Regions from separate parts of the Arthrobacter sp. TJ-238 genome, predicted to be linked through region 1. Evidence: riboswitches for the same ligand, from Rfam matches in the RefSeq annotation. Region 1 holds a riboswitch; each other region holds the start of a gene.
The links. A riboswitch is a leader RNA that binds a small molecule or an ion and turns the genes downstream of it on or off. The one in region 1 is predicted to bind S-adenosylmethionine.
Positions count from the first base shown of each region.

Region 2: linked by a shared signal. The riboswitch ahead of AC4D2O_RS06180 (ABC transporter substrate-binding protein) and the one ahead of AC4D2O_RS09295 (ABC transporter substrate-binding protein) in region 1 are both predicted to bind S-adenosylmethionine.
Region 3: linked by a shared signal. The riboswitch ahead of AC4D2O_RS14585 (GrpB family protein) and the one ahead of AC4D2O_RS09295 (ABC transporter substrate-binding protein) in region 1 are both predicted to bind S-adenosylmethionine.
Region 4: linked by a shared signal. The riboswitch ahead of AC4D2O_RS15795 (bifunctional o-acetylhomoserine/o-acetylserine sulfhydrylase) and the one ahead of AC4D2O_RS09295 (ABC transporter substrate-binding protein) in region 1 are both predicted to bind S-adenosylmethionine.

Region 1 covers NZ_JBZCNH010000004.1:84,294-88,133, reverse strand. Annotated here, with positions in the region: gene yjfF (galactofuranose ABC transporter, permease protein YjfF) at 1-123, shown strand, start outside; gene AC4D2O_RS09300 (aminodeoxychorismate lyase) at 155-1,033, shown strand; SAM riboswitch class IV at 1,141-1,258, shown strand; gene AC4D2O_RS09295 (ABC transporter substrate-binding protein) at 1,425-2,342, shown strand; gene AC4D2O_RS09290 (amino acid ABC transporter permease) at 2,353-3,117, shown strand; gene AC4D2O_RS09285 (amino acid ABC transporter ATP-binding protein) at 3,114-3,840, shown strand, end outside.
Region 2 covers NZ_JBZCNH010000003.1:16,858-20,697, reverse strand. Annotated here, with positions in the region: gene AC4D2O_RS06195 (CYTH and CHAD domain-containing protein) at 1-723, opposite strand, end outside; gene AC4D2O_RS06190 (hypothetical protein) at 948-1,151, shown strand; gene AC4D2O_RS06185 (VOC family protein) at 1,233-1,661, shown strand; SAM riboswitch class IV at 1,765-1,892, shown strand; gene AC4D2O_RS06180 (ABC transporter substrate-binding protein) at 2,040-3,701, shown strand; gene AC4D2O_RS06175 (ABC transporter permease) at 3,702-3,840, shown strand, end outside.
Region 3 covers NZ_JBZCNH010000006.1:232,295-236,134, forward strand. Annotated here, with positions in the region: gene AC4D2O_RS14580 (ABC transporter ATP-binding protein) at 1-610, opposite strand, end outside; gene AC4D2O_RS14585 (GrpB family protein) at 1,066-1,698, opposite strand; SAM riboswitch class IV at 1,893-2,003, opposite strand; gene AC4D2O_RS14590 (ABC transporter permease) at 2,073-3,092, opposite strand; gene AC4D2O_RS14595 (ABC transporter permease) at 3,089-3,840, opposite strand, start outside.
Region 4 covers NZ_JBZCNH010000007.1:147,822-151,661, reverse strand. Annotated here, with positions in the region: gene AC4D2O_RS15805 (DUF1540 domain-containing protein) at 1-128, shown strand, start outside; gene AC4D2O_RS15800 (VOC family protein) at 223-864, opposite strand; SAM riboswitch class IV at 1,013-1,129, shown strand; gene AC4D2O_RS15795 (bifunctional o-acetylhomoserine/o-acetylserine sulfhydrylase) at 1,212-2,528, shown strand; gene metX (homoserine O-acetyltransferase MetX) at 2,583-3,719, shown strand; gene AC4D2O_RS15785 (hypothetical protein) at 3,803-3,840, shown strand, end outside.

The DNA of each region.
Region 1 (3,840 bases):
CAGACGTTCATCTCCTACGAGGGCACGCTGAGCTCCTGGTGGACGCGCATCGTGATCGGCGCCCTGCTCCTCGCCTTCATCCTGCTGCAGAAGCTGTTCACCCGGAAGGTCGGAATCACCTGACGCTGCCGGGCCTCCCGCTAGGCTGGGGCCCATGACGGTTCTCGTGTTCCTCGACCCCGGCCACGACGACGGCAGGATCGCGGATGCCTCGCAGCCGCAGCTGATGATCACCGATCTCGGCGCCACGCGCGGCGACGGCGTGTTCGAGTCGATGCTCGCCGTCGACGGGACGCCCCGCAAGGAGCAGGCGCACCTGGCGCGGCTCGCGTCGTCGGCCGCGGCCCTCGACCTGGTGGTGCCGGAAGCGGACGCCTGGAGCCGTGCCATCCGGACCGCCCTCGGCGAGTTCGCGAGCGCCGAGCCGGACCTGGGCAGCGCCGTCGTGAAGCTCGTGGCCACCCGCGGCGTGGAGGGCGCGGGACGGTCGACGGCGTGGGTACAGGTGGCGCCCGTCCCGGCGGCCACGCTGGCGCAGCGCGAGGCGGGCGTGAGGGTCCTGTTCCTCGAGCGCGGGTACGACAGCACCGTGGCGCAGCGCGCACCGTGGCTGCTCATGGGCGCCAAGACGCTCTCCTACGCCGTCAACATGGCCGCGATCCGCCACGCGAAGGCGTCCGGCGCGGATGACGTCATCTTCACCTCATCCGACGGCAAGATCCTCGAGGGGCCCACGTCCACCGTGCTGCTCGCCTATGTGCGCGACGGGCGGAAGACGCTCGTCACGCCGCAGCTCGAGAGCGGCATCCTGGCCGGCACCTCGCAGGCCGCGCTGTTCACCGCGGCGAAGGAGCAGGGGTGGGACCTCGGGTACGGGCCGCTCGAACCGCACCACCTCCTCGACGCCGATGCCGTGTGGCTCATCTCGAGCATCCGGCTCCTCGTGCCCGTCCTCTCGCTCGACGGGCAGGAGATCCGCACCTCCTCGGCCCTGACCGAGGAACTGACCGCGCTCGTGGACCGATTCGTGTGAAGTCGGCCACACCCCGCCCCTGATCCCCCGGATTCCCGCGTCAAGCGGCGCAATATCCGTGATCCCGTTTTGACCGGACACTCCGTGCTGCCCTAGCGTTTTGCTCAAATCAAGAGTTCCAGCCATCGGCCCTGGCCGGCTGGACAGCAACCCTCTCCCGTAGTGGGGTGCTCCAGGTGAAGATTCGGCCGCCGGGTCCAGTCCCCCGGTTGGCAAGTACGGCGTCGTGCGGTCCTTCCCCGGTTTTCGGCCCGGTCCGACCGCCACAGCGCGCACAGCCCAGAACAGCGAGCGTGTCACCCAGCAGCCAGCAGTCCTCCCGCCGGCCTCCGGCGTCCCCAGCACCCCACCCAGCGCGCCCGTTCCCGGGCCCGCCACCACGAAGGACACCATGAACCTCTCCCGTAAGGTCCTCACCGCACTGACCGTGCCCCTGCTCGCCCTGACGGTCTCCTGCGGCAGCTCCAGCAGCAGCGAACCCACCGAGACCACCGACGCCCTGGCCGGCAGCGACCAGCAGTCGCTGGACAAGTACACCACCGAGACCACCACCCCGGTCGAGGAGATCGATCCGGCGGACCTCGGCCTGATCACCGACGGCACGCTGCGCGTCGGCACGCTCTCGGACGCCCCGCCGAACATCTTCCTGGAGGACGGCGTCTTCACCGGCTACGACAACGAACTGCTGCGCGCCATCGGCGACAAGCTGGGCCTCGAGGTGGAGTTCGCCTCCACGGACTTCTCGGCGCTCCTCGCCCAGGTGCAGAACAAGCAGTACGACGTCGGATCCTCCTCGATCTCCACGACCGAGGCCCGCCGGGAGAACGTCGGCTTCACCAACGGCTACGACTTCGGCTACATGGCCGTCGTCGCGAAGACCGACTCCTCCGTCACCGGCTTCGACTCCCTGTCCGAGAGCACGCGCGTCGGGGTGGTCCAGGGCACCGTCCAGGACGACTACGTCACCAACACCCTGGGCCTCGAGCCCGTGCGCTTCCCGGACTACAACACCGTCTACGCCAACGTGAAGAACGGGCAGGTGGACGCCTGGGTGGCACCGTCGCAGCAGGCCACCGGCCAGGTGAAGGAGGGCGACGACACCACGATCGCCGAGACGATCATCAACACCGAGAACTTCACCGCGTACGCCGTGAACAGCGAGAACCAGCCGCTCATCGACGCCCTGAACGCGGGTCTCGACGCCGTGATCGCCAACGGCACCTGGACCGAGCTCACAAAGGAGTGGTACCCGGACCGCGAGATGCCCACCGACTGGAAGCCCGGTAGCAAAGCCGTGGAAGTAAAGTAGCGGTCCCTGCATGGACGCCCTGGAACAACTCGGAAAAACCTTCTTCGACTGGGAGGCGATGGCCGCCGTCCTGCCGGACCTCCTGACCGTCGGCCTGCCGAACACGCTCATGCTCGCGCTGGCCTCGGGGATCATCGGGACGATCGTCGGCATGATCCTCGCGATCATGGGGATCTCCCGCAACCGGGTGCTCCGCTGGATCGCGCGCATCTACACGGACATCTTCCGCGGGCTCCCCGCCGTCGTGATCATCCTGCTCATCGGTCTGGGACTGGGTCCGATCCTCCGGGAGATCACGGGCAGTACCAGTCCGTACCCCCTGGGCATCCTCGCCCTCTCGCTGATCGCCTCTGCCTACATCGGCGAGATCTTCCGCTCCGGTATCCAGAGCGTGGAGAAGGGACAGCTGGAGGCCTCGCGCGCCCTGGGCTTCAGCTACAGCGCGTCCATGCAGCTCGTGGTGGTCCCCCAGGGCGTGCGGCGCGTGCTGCCCGCCCTGGTGAACCAGTTCATCTCGCTGATCAAGGAGTCCTCACTGGTCTACTTCATCGGCCTCGTAGCCAGTGAGCGTGAGCTCTTCCGGGTCGGCAACGACGCGGCGAGCAACACCGGCAACCTGTCACCGCTCATCGCGGCCGGGCTGTTGTACCTGTGCCTCACCATCCCACTGACGCACCTGGTCAACTACATCGACAACCGGCTCCGCGTGGGCAGGAAGCAGAAGCCCGAGCCGGACGAACTGGCCGCCAAGATCGGCGAAGGAGCGAAGGCGTGAAGATCCAGGAATCCGGCACCCTGACAGGGCGGGACCTGCACCTGTCCTTCGGCACCAACCACGTGCTGCGCGGCATCGACCTGCACGTGGACCAGGGCACGACGGCGTCCGTCATCGGCCCGTCCGGCTCCGGGAAGTCCACCCTGCTGCGGGTGCTGAACCGGCTGATCGAACCCGACCAGGGCGACATCCTCCTGGACGGCCGGTCCGTGCTCAAGGACAACCCGGACGAGCTGCGCCGGCGCATCGGCATGGTGTTCCAGCAGTTCAACCTCTTCCCGCACAAGACGGTGCTGGACAATGTCTCGCTGGCCCTCCGGAAGCTCCGGAGGATGTCCGCCGACGAGGCCCGGGACAAGGCCCTCGCGCAGCTGGACCTCGTGGGCCTGAAGCACAAGGCCGACGTCCGGCCCGGCAACCTCTCCGGCGGCCAGCAGCAGCGCGTCGCCATCGCCCGGGCTCTGGCCATGGACCCCGAGGTGATGTTCTTCGACGAGGCCACCTCGGCCCTGGACCCGGAACTCGTCAAGGGCGTCCTCGCGCTCATGGCGGACCTCGCGGCCGGGGGCATGACCATGGTGGTCGTCACCCACGAGATGGGCTTCTCGCGCAATGTCTCGGACACCGTGACGTTCATGGACGGCGGCGTGGTGGTCGAGACCGGACCGCCGGCCGCGATCTTCGACGACCCGCAGACGCCGCGCCTGAGGTCGTTCCTCTCGG
Region 2 (3,840 bases), on a different contig from region 1:
GTCGATCCGGACCTGCGGGTCCTGCTGCTTGAGCGCGGCCACCTGCTCGCGCAGGTAGGCGAGGAGGACATCGCCTGCCGGGCCCTCCGCCGAGGGCTCCGTCACCCTCGCCGCGTCTGCGGGGAAGCCGGTGACGAGGGCGCGCTCCAGTTTCGATCGGTGAGCTGCGGGACGGACGCCTGCGGCGGCGATGATCTCCGTCACCGCGTCCAGCACGTCCCTGGAGCCGCCGACCAGCTCGATCTCCCATTCCCGCCAGCGCAGGCTGGACGGCTCGGGGTGGAGCGCCTCTGCTTGCACGCGGTCGTCCATGAACTCGGCGAGGACCCCGTCCTGACCGCGCAGGCGGTGCACGACGCGCCGCGTGTCCAGCCGGGCGACCGGCACCAGCGCACTGTCCCTCGTGTGCACCCGGATCAGCTTCAGGAGCGGCTTCGGCACCACCGAGGTCCTGCCCAGTGGCGCATGGTGTTCGTGGCGCTCGTCGGCACCGGCCGGCAGCTTCAGGTGCCAACCGGCGTCCTCGCCGCCGGTCCGGCGTCGCAGGGTGATCCGCTGGGACGCCAGCCTCAGGTCCTCCGTATCGAAGTACTCGGCCTCGAGGTGGAACTCGACGGGCGCATCCACACCTCCGACCCCGGGGACGTCCTCGAGTGCGGGAGGCGGGGTGTCATCCTCGACGTCGAACTTCCGCTCGATCTCCACAACAGGCTCAGCGCGCATAGGGCACTGTATATCCTCGCCAGGTCGGACGTCAGCAGGTCTCTGCCGGCCGACGACCCCCTTCCGCTGCGCGGTGGGGCCGAAAGACCCTAGAGGGATGCGCCGATCAGGTGCACAATTGCGGAACTCGAGGACCGACACGAGCCCTGGGTCGACGAAGGCGCGCGTCGACCACCCACCGTCGGACCATTCGTCGCGCGCCCTTCCCACCGAAGGAGACCGCCATGACCACAGAACAGTCGGAGCCCCGACCCGTGAGTCTGCCTGCCACCGCTCCCCCCTCAGGGGAACGCATCCAGCGCGGCGCACCCGCGCTGTCCGAGTCCGACCTCAAACGCCAGTGCGAGCGTCGCCGTGAAGCGGAGCGGAAGCTCGCCCTCCACATCCAGCGGTACAGGGAGACGCACCCTCTTCCTCTGAGCCACTGACACCCGTCCCGACCGAAGCGTTCCCGGTTCCACCGGGATCGGGAACGCTTCCGCGAGGGTCGGAACCCGTACGCTCTCTCCATGGACGCACGCCTCCACTTCGTCACCGTCGCCGCGCGGGACCTCGACGCCGCGCGGACCTTCTACAGCGAAGGGCTCGGGTGGACGCCGACTCTCGATGTGCCCGACGAGGTGATCTTCTACCAAGTGGCTCCGGGAGTGCTCCTCGGGCTGTTCCTCGCCGGTAAGTTCGCCCAGGACCTCGGGCTCGACGCCACACCGGTACCGTCGGGCATAGTGCTGTCCCACAATGTCGACGGCCCGGAAGAGGTCCGCGCCGCCGTCGCTGCCATGATGCGCGCCGGCGGCACCCCTGTCCAGGAGCCGCAGGAGAGCGTCTTCGGCGGCATCTTCCGCGGGCTCGTGCGCGATCCGAACGGAATCGTGTGGGAGATCGCCCATAATCCCGGGTGGCGCATCCTCGACGACGGCACCGTCACCCTTCGCTGAAATGCACCGCAGGACATTCCGTCCACTCCACGGCAATTCGCGCCGTGTCATATTTCTTTTTATTGGTCGGACGCCCCGGGCATCTGCCTATAGTTGGTTCCAGCTTCAAGAGACGCGATCGTAAAGCTCCGACTGGATCGCGCGCCAACCCCATGTTCCTGGGTGGTTCGGATGACGAAGCGGCCTTCTCCTCGGCACACAGTGCCGGTCCGGTGCGGGCAAGAGCACTTCGAAAGGCACTCATCGTGAGCTGTACCGCCCTCCCCTAGCAGGATCCCGGCGCCCTCGGTGCGTCTTTTCCCTTCACTCTCCTTTTCATTCTCCTTCCGGACGCAATATGCTCCGCGCTGCGCCGGAACGACTCTTGAGGAATTTCCCATGAACGCACCCTTAATTCGTCCTGCCCGAAATCGAAACCGCTCCGGGAACGCCACGGTCCTGGCCGCGGTGGGCCTCCTCGTCCTCCTGGCCGGCTGCGCCGGTCCGGCGAATTCGTCCGCCGTCACCGGTGGCGAGCCGGTCTCCGGCGGCGTCCTGGACGTGTCCATCTCGGCCGAGCCGGGCTGCCTCGACGGCCACGGCATCTCCGCCACGCAGCAGCAGTTCCTCGGCCGCCTGATCTACGACAACGTGGTGACCCTCGACGAGAACGGGGACATCGCGCCGTACCTCGCCGAGTCCTGGGATGTTTCGGAGGACGGCAGGACGTACACGTTCCGCCTCAAGCAGGGGGTCACGTTCAGCGACGGCTCGCCCTGGAACGCGGAGGTCCTCGGGCAGAACTTCGAGCACATGAGGGACCCCGCCACGAAGTCACCCCTCGCTGCCGCGTACATCGCCCCGTACGTCGACGGCACGGTGCTCGACGAATACACCTTCGAGGCCCACCTCGCCTACCCCTACACCCCCTTCCTCTACACCCTCGCCCAGTCCTGGCTCGGCATGAACTCCGGCAAGGCCATCACCGAGGCGCCCGAGACGCTGTGCCAGAAGCCGATCGGCACAGGGCCCTTCACCGTCGCCGACTACCGCCCCGGCCAGAGCATCAGCTACACGAAGCGGGAGGGCTACGCCTGGGCGCCCGAGTGGCTGGACGGTGACGGTGCCGCGTACCTCGACGGCGTCGAGGTCACCCTCGTCAGCGAACCCGTCATCCGCCACCAGTCCCTCGTCTCGGGCCAGTACGACCTGACGGAGAACCTCGCGCCGCAGAACGCCTCGGCCGTGCAGGCCGACCCGAACTTCACGTACGAGAACCTCGCCCGGACCGGCAACCCCTACGTCCTCAATTTCAACCTGAATCGTGCACCGTTCGACGACCTCGCGGTGCGGCAGGCGTTCGCCGCCGCAGTGGACACGAAGGCCGTCACGGAGAGCCTCGGCTTCGGCACCTACACGCCGATCGACGGCTTCCTGTCCAGGGAGAGCAGGTACTACGACCCGACTGTCGAGGGGGTCCTCACGTATGACCCCGAGCGCGCGAACCAGCTGCTCGACGACGCCGGGTGGACCGGGCGTGACGGCGAGGGCTTCCGCACGAAGGACGGGAGCAGGCTGACGGTCGAGGTCCCCACGGTGGAGAGTTCCACGCCGAGCCCACTGCTCGTGCAGCTGCAGGGAGAGGCCCGCAAGGTGGGCTTCGACCTGCGGATCATCCAGCTTCCTCAGGCACAACTGACGGAACTCCGTTACGCCGGCGACTACGACGCCCTGGCCGGCGTCTGGCACACCAACACCACCGACGTCCTGTTCATCCGCTACCACTCCTCCGAGATCACGGGTGAGCGGATCGGCCAGAACTCGTCCTACGTCGACGACCCCCAGCTCGACGCCCTGCTCTCCACGGCCCGCGAGGCCGACGACGGGCCTGTGGCCGAAGAAGCGTACTCGAAGGCGCAGCACCGGCTGCTCGAGATCGTGCCCGGCGTACCGCTCTACGAGAACCCGAGCCAGTTCGCGTACGCGAACACCCTGCACGACGTCGCGGTGGACACCTCCCACCCGGTGCCCGTCCTCACCTACGCCTGGAAGGCCGAGTAGGTGACCGTGCTCCGCCGCGTCCTCACGCGACTCGCAATCGGGATCGGCGTCCTCTGGGGAGCCGCGACGCTGACGTTCCTCGCCGTCTACCTGATCCCGGGCGACACCGCGCTGCTGATCCTCGGCGGGCCCGACGCAC
Region 3 (3,840 bases), on a different contig from region 1:
CCCTGTCGCAGAGCTGTTCCACTTCGGCCAGGATGTGGCTGGAGAGCAGCACTGTCGCCCCGTCTGCTGTGACCCGGCGGACATGGCGACGGAATACGGCGTCCATGACCGGGTCGAGGCCCGAGCTTGGTTCGTCCAGCAGGTAGAGCCTGGTGGGGCGGCAGAAGGCTGCGATCAGGGCTGCCTTCTGCCGGTTGCCCTTGGAGTAGGTCCGCGCCTTCTTCCGCGGATCGAAGTCGAACTCGTCGATGAGCTGGCGGCGTAGGTTCTCATCCGCACCGCCGCGCAGTCCGGCGAGCAGGTCGATGACCTCGCCGCCGGTCAGGTTGGGCCAGAGCGTCACGTCCCCGGGAACATAGGCCACATCCCGGTGTGACCGCACCGGTTCGGCCCAGGGATCGATGCCGAACAGTCGGGCGGTTCCCGACGTGGGGCGGATAAGTCCCAAGAGGATGCGAAGGGTGGTGGTTTTTCCGGCCCCGTTGGGCCCCAGGAATCCGTGGACTTCGCCCGGCAGGACGGACAGGTCCAGGCCGGCAAGCGCGGCCGTCCGTCCAAAGCTCTTGGCGAGGCGTGAGGTGTTGATGACGGGAGATGAATCTGACTGCATGACAGGATCCGTTCCTTGGTCGCGGCCAACACGCCGCGACGGTTGCCATGGCATGCCGCAGGCGTTTCCGTTTGCGGGCCGACCAGGCTTCCCGGCTCTCCAACCCACATTTTACAAGCGGCCCGGAAGCGGTGGAAGTAGCTGATGTCAGAAAGCAGCCTTGTCCTTGGCTCGGGCCGTGCGCGTACAACATCCACTCAGGACCCGTTGCGTACCTTGATACGGGTGCGATACTTGCGCCACGGAGTACGGGAGAACGCTCTCGGGGAACGAGTTCTGGGAACAGCTCAGCGCTATGGAGGACCGGTCCGAGCGACTGCACAGGACCTACCCTGCTTTGAGCTTGCTAACTGGACAGGGTCCCTTGCCTTAACTGAGTGTGATCTTGGGAGCCGCCCAGGCGGCAGGATCGCTCCCGGAAGCCGTTCACGGCGCCCTCTTAAGGCAGTGCGCCGTCAGCGGCGGGGCCGAGGGTTATGAACATGCGCTGTGTCGGCGAGGAAGATCCGTTCGTAGATGTCGTAGACCACCGCAGCTTTCAGGTCGTTGTACCGACGGTTCCCGTCACCTTCCGTGGCCGCTTGTTTTGCTTCGGCGTAGCGCTGTCGATCCTGTACATCGGACCGGAGCCACGCGACGAACATCTCGTGGCGACGAGGCTCGATGGCGTTCGGTTCCCAGATGTGCAGATTCGTGTTGGGGTCACCGAAGGTGAGCTGTCGGTGCGTGTCACCGGCCACGTCGTCCCGAAAGATGAGTCGGAAGCCTACTGATTCGAGCAGGGGGACGAACGCGGCTTCGTCGGCAACGTGGGGGACCGTGAGATCGATATCGATCACGGGCTTGGCGAGGAGGCCCGGTACGGCCGTCGAGCCGATATGACGGATCTGCATTACCTGGTCGGGAATCGTCTTGCTGATGAGTTGATGCATGAGGGCGAACTGGGTCGCCCACGCTATCCGGTGTGCTTCCGGGGGACCGGGCGGTGTTTGGCGATACGCGGTGCGGGCGGTCTGACGGCGGTAGTTGGCGTCATCACGAAACGGCCTCCACAGCGGATGTGTTGTCACGACTTCAGAGTGTTCCACGCTTCCACGCTTCCGCGCCGTCCACCGCGCGATTGCGCGCCTCCGGCCTCGTCCGGGGCACCCCGATCCGCGTCTGGATCCCCGCGGCACTGCTGGCCTTCCTCGTGCTGGCCGCCGTCGCTCCTTCCGTCTTCCTCCGCCAGGACCCCTTCGAGATCGACCCGGCGAACGCCTTCCAGTCCCCGGACGAGGAAGCGCCGTCCTTGCCCGCACGTTCCGTGCCGGGCCGAATGCTCACCTTGGGCACCCACTACAGCGCGGGGTGCCGTCCAACAAACCAGAGTTCTGCGTTGGAACCCTTGATTCTGCTCCGAGGCCGGGTCGGGTTCGACGGCGGGTCCAGAGGCACCTGTCATCTCGCGTCGCGAAGCGCCTCAGGTAGAAGCACTCCGCCCGTAGAGGGAGACGACGAGGAGGATGATGACTCCGTAGATGAGCTGCTGAATGTTCGCCCCGAGGTTCAGGACGGTTACGAGCGTCGAGACCTGAGCGAGCACGAGTGCCCCTCCGACGGTGCCGACGACCGATCCCCGTCCTCCGAAGATCGAGGCGCCCCCGATGACCACTGCCGCGACCGAGGACAGCAGATAGCTCGCTCCCATCGTCGCCGACGCCTGCTGGTAGTAGCCCACGATCACGATGCCGGCGAAAGCTGCCAGGACGCCGCTCACGATGTAGCCACCGATCCGGATACGGTCCACAGGGAGACCCCCGAGCCGCGCGGCCTCGGCCGCGGAACCGACGACGAACAGCGACCGCCCCCATCCCGTGAAGCTCAGCACAATCTGCAGCACTCCCATGAGAATCAGTCCCAGCAGCAGCACCGAGGCCATCTCGACGCCGAACACCGAGATCTTTGCCGAGGTGATTTGGATGACGAACTCGGGGATGGCGGTGAGCTCCGAGAAATTGAACACCAGGAGTATGACTCCGAACAGCAGTCCGTTCATGGCTATCGTCGTCACGATCGGAGTGAGCCCGAGTTTCGAGATGACCAAGCCGTTGAGGAAGCCGATCACGGCCCCGGTGAAGAGCGCGGCCAGAAACGCGCCCATCGGACCCAGCGGGCCCGCGAGACCGAGGAACGCCAGGGCGGAGAAGGCGAGCGTGTTCGGGACCGACAGATCGATGCCGGCCTGGATGACCGCGACCGTCTGACCGAAGGAAGCGATCGCGAGGATGATCGCGAAGGTCGCCGTGCCGATCAGCGAATCTATCGTGACGAGGTTCGGACGGATGAGACCTCCGATCCCGAACAGCACAAGGAAGGCGATGAGGGGCCAGACGCTGCGGGGAACGGCGGCCGCGACTCGACGGACCGATCCGGATCCTGGTGGCCTGCCGGTCATCTTCGGGGTCGGGGAGTGCGTGACGGGTGAGTCCCTGACGGTCATGATCGGATTCCCTTCAGGGCGGAGGTCGTTCTGGCCCAGACCACCGGGAGTCCGACCACTGTGAAGATGATGAGCGCGCTGATGACGTACTGCCAGTAGGAGTTGATACCGGCGAAGAAGAGGAGGTTCCCGATTAAGCCGAGCGTGCAGGCTGCGAGGACCGTGCCGATGATGCTTCCCCGGCCGCCCGTGAAGGCGGCGCCGGCGAGCGCGACAGCGGCTATCGAGCTCAGGAGGTAGGCGTCTCCACTCCTGGGATCACCCGTGACCGTGGATGCGGCGAGCATCATGGCGCCGGCGGACGTGACCATTCCTGCCAACCCGAAGGCGAGCAGCTTCGTGAGCCGCGCGTCGATGCCGGCGGCCCGCACGCTCTCCATGCTCGATCCGACCCCGTAGATGTGCCGCCCGAGCGCGGTGCGCTGCAGGAGGAGCCACAGGAGCGCAGCCACGACCGCCAGCCAGACCAGTGAGATCGGGAGATAGGGCAGCAGTTCGCCGCTCGTGGCGAGGTAGATCTCCTTGGTGACCCCACCGCCGGGCCGGTCGAGCACCTCACGGGCGAGGGAGCCGAAGATGAATGCGCTTGCCAACGTCACGGCAATGGCGGGTAATCCGCCGTAGGCCACCAGGAAGCCGTTGAACAGTCCGCAGGTAAGTCCGACTCCGAGCGCGAGGAGGAGCGCGACGGGCGGCGGGACGCTCTCGAGCTGTGTCGCGAACACGACGTTGCAGAGGCTCATGATGG
Region 4 (3,840 bases), on a different contig from region 1:
TCGCGCATGTCGGGGCCTGCCAGCGTTCGGAGTGCTCGTTCAACCACGACCTGCTGTGCACGGCCGCCGCGGTGAAGGTGGGTCCGGGCGCCGAGGCCGCGGACTGCCTCACCTACACGCACGCCTGATCCACGCGCACAGCGCGAACGGGCGGACGAGGAAGGGACCGGACGGATCGTCCGGTCCCTTCCTGGTGATACGACTTCCTGGTGATACGACGCGTCAGATCTCGATGCGGCCGTCGGCGGTCTCGAATGTCACGGACATGATGCCCGGCGTGCCCCTGGGCGCGATCCACTGGACCTGCACGCCGTCGAGCGTCGCCTCGACGTCCGTGCCGAGCCATTCCGTGACGCGCTCGGAGGAGCCGGCGATGGTCAGGCAGTCCAGTTTCACCGAGGCAGGGCGGGCCTTCGAGGGATGCAGGGGCTCGGTCCCGTCGTCCCACCGCAGCAGGTAGGGGACCTGGGGATCAGCGATGAGCCCCTTGATGCCGATCTGCTGCCAGGTGAGCTCCTGGCCGTCGGGGAACTTGCGGTTGCCGGGGACCGCGCTGCGGCCGAGGCGCTCCTCGAAGGGGCCCAGGTCGTCCACGGCCACGCACCAGCCCATCCAGCCGCCGCCGGCCTCGGACCGGGCGCGGACGGCCTGGCCGAACGGCGCCTTGTCCGACGCGGGGTGGTTGAGGACCTCGACGACCTCGAGGTACTGACCGTTGGCCAGCGGGAAGATCATGTTCCGGGTGCCGAAGCGGGGATGCACCCCGCCCTTCACCGGCTCCATGCCGAGCCGGGCCGAGATGCGATCGGCAGTCGCGGCAAGTCCATCGGGTTCACAGGCGTAAGAGACGTGGTCCAGGCGCATGCCGACAGTGTGGCACTAAGTGATGTACGTCTCGACTTAGGCTCCCCTTACTCCTGATCCTGCCGCTGCACCGGGCGCACGGTGCGCCCTCCTTCACGCAATGTCACACGTGTTGCCGGATCCGCCCATATGGGTTTCCATGGATGCAGGTCATGAGTGCCAGCACGAAGCCCCGGCTTGCTGGCCGGCAACCCTCCAACCGCGGTGGGGTGCCCCGGGTGAGGACCAGGTGCGGCGCCAGACCGGCGTCGCGCAAGCGCGGGCTCCTGCGGAGTCGATGCTTCCTTCGGCGGTGACCCGTCGGCAGGAGCAGCGGACGAGGAGGGGCCCCTTCGACAGGGAGCACCATGTCCAACGATTGGTCCTTTGAGACACGCCAGATCCACGCCGGCCAGGTGCCGGATCCAGCCACGGGGGCGCGTGCGCTGCCCATCTACCAGACGACGTCGTTCGTCTTCCCGAGCGCGGAGAGCGCCGCGAACAGGTTCGCGCTGACGGAGCTCGCCCCGATCTACACGCGTATCGGGAATCCCACGCAGGAGGCGGTCGAGACCAGGATCGCGAGCCTCGAGGGCGGGGTCGGCGCGCTGCTGCTCGCCTCCGGGCAGGCCGCGGAGACCTTCGCCGTGCTCAACGTCGCCGAGGCCGGGGACCACATCGTGGCCAGTCCCAGCCTCTACGGCGGCACCTACAACCTCTTCAAGCACACCCTGAAGAAGTTCGGTATCGAGACCACCTTCGTGGAGGACCCGGACGACCTCGGGCAATGGCGGGCCGCCATCCGCCCGAACACCAAGCTGTTCTTCGGCGAGGTGGTCTCCAATCCGCGGCAGGACGTCCTCGACCTGGAGGGCATCAGCGCCGTCGCCCACGAGCACGGGCTGCCCCTGATCGTGGACAATACGCTGTCCACGCCGTACCTGATCCGGCCGATCGAGTGGGGCGCGGACATCGTGGTGCACTCCGCCACGAAGTACCTGGGCGGGCACGGCACCGCGATCGCCGGCGTGATCGTGGACTCGGGGAACTTCGACTTCGCAAAGTACCCGGAGAGGTTCCCCGGCTTCAACACGCCGGACGAGAGCTACAACGGGCTCGTCTACGCACGCGACCTCGGGGTGGGCGGCGCGCTCGGCGCGAACCTCGCGTACATCCTGAAGGCGCGGGTGCAGTTGCTGCGCGACCTCGGGTCCGCCGTGTCGCCCTTCAACGCCTTCCTCATCGCCCAAGGGCTGGAGACCCTCAGCCTGCGCCTGGAGCGCCACGTGCAGAACGCGCAGGCGGTCGCCGAGTGGCTCGAGGGGCACGACGACGTCGAGGGCGTCGCCTACGCGGGGCTCAGCTCCAGTCCCTGGTACGAGCGCGGGAAGAAGTACGGGCGCAACGGCACGGGGGCGATCGTCAGCTTCGACATCGCCGGCGGGCTGGAGGCGGGCAAGCGCTTCGTGGACGGCCTCGAGCTGCACTCCCACGTCGCGAACGTGGGTGACGTCCGCTCGCTCGTCATCCACCCGGCGTCGACCACGCACAGCCAGCTCGGGGCGGAGGCGCAGCTCGCGGCCGGCGTGCGTCCGGGCCTGGTGCGGCTCGCCGTGGGCCTGGAGAACATCGACGACATCCTCGCCGACCTCGACGCGGGCTTCCGCGCCGCCAAAGGAGCCTAACCCTTCGTGACCACCTACCCTGCTGCCTACCCTGCTGCGCCGTCGCACCCCGGGATCGGCGGCGCACCGTCGGGAGACGGACTGCTGCGCGTCCTGCCGATCGGGCCGCTGGCCCTGGAGACCGGGGGCGAGCTGCCCGATGTCCAGCTCGCCTACGAGACCTGGGGGCGGCTCGACCCGGATGGCTCCAACGCCGTGCTCGTGCAGCACGCCCTGACGGGCAGCTCCCACGTGGCGCGCGGCGCCTCGGAGGAGGGCTGGTGGGACGCCCTCGTGGGGCCCGGCCGCACGGTGGACACCGACCGCTACTTCGTGGTGTCCGTCAACATGCTGGGAGGCTGCTACGGGTCGACGGGCCCGGCAAGCCTCGCACCCGACGGCACACCCTGGGGATCGCGGTTCCCGTTCGTCACCATCCGCGACGCCGTGCGGGCGGAGGCCCTGCTCGCGGACCGGCTCGGCGTCGACCGCTGGCACTCCGTGATCGGCGGGTCCATGGGCGGGGCGCGCGCCCTCGAGTGGGCACTGATGTATCCGCAGCGCGTGGAGCGGTGCGCCGTCGTCGCCTGCACAGCCGCCAGCTCGGCCGAACAGATAGCGTTCGCCCAGGCACAGCTGCAGGCCATCCGCCTCGACCCGGCGTACCGCGGCGGGGACTACTACGACGGCCCGCATCCGGAGGCGGGCCTCGGCCTCGCCCGGCGCATCGCGCACATCACCTACCGATCCGAGCAGGAGCTGGAAGCGCGCTTCGGCCGCGCGGTGCAGGACGGCGAGCAGCCCTTCGGTGCCGTCCTGCCCGCCGGCCGGGGCCGCTACCAGGTGGAGAGCTACCTCGACCACAAGGCGGAAAAGCTGGTGGAGCGCTTCGATGCCAACAGCTACGTCGTCCTGACCGAGGCGCTCATGAGCCATGACGCGGCCCGAGCGCGCGGGAGCCTCGACGGCGCCCTGGGTGGGGCGACGGCCGAGTTCTTCATCGCCGCCGTGGACACCGACCGGCTGTACTTCCCCGAGCAGTCACGGCGCCTGGCCGCCGGACTGCCCGGGGAGGTGCCCGTCCACATGATCTCCTCGGCCGTAGGCCACGACGCCTTCCTCACGCAGATCCACCAGATAGACGACCAGCTCCGTGCCGCCTTCTACCCGGACGCGCATCTATCGGTTGGGTTTCCTCCGGCAGCCACCTAGGCTGGGAGCTAAGCCTGCTTACGAACGAGTGGCGGGCATGTCCGGGGCGTCCGCCGCGGACCCATCGACGCGAGGAGCTGTTCATGGAACTGAGCACCATCGGCTGGAACCAGGAAGCACG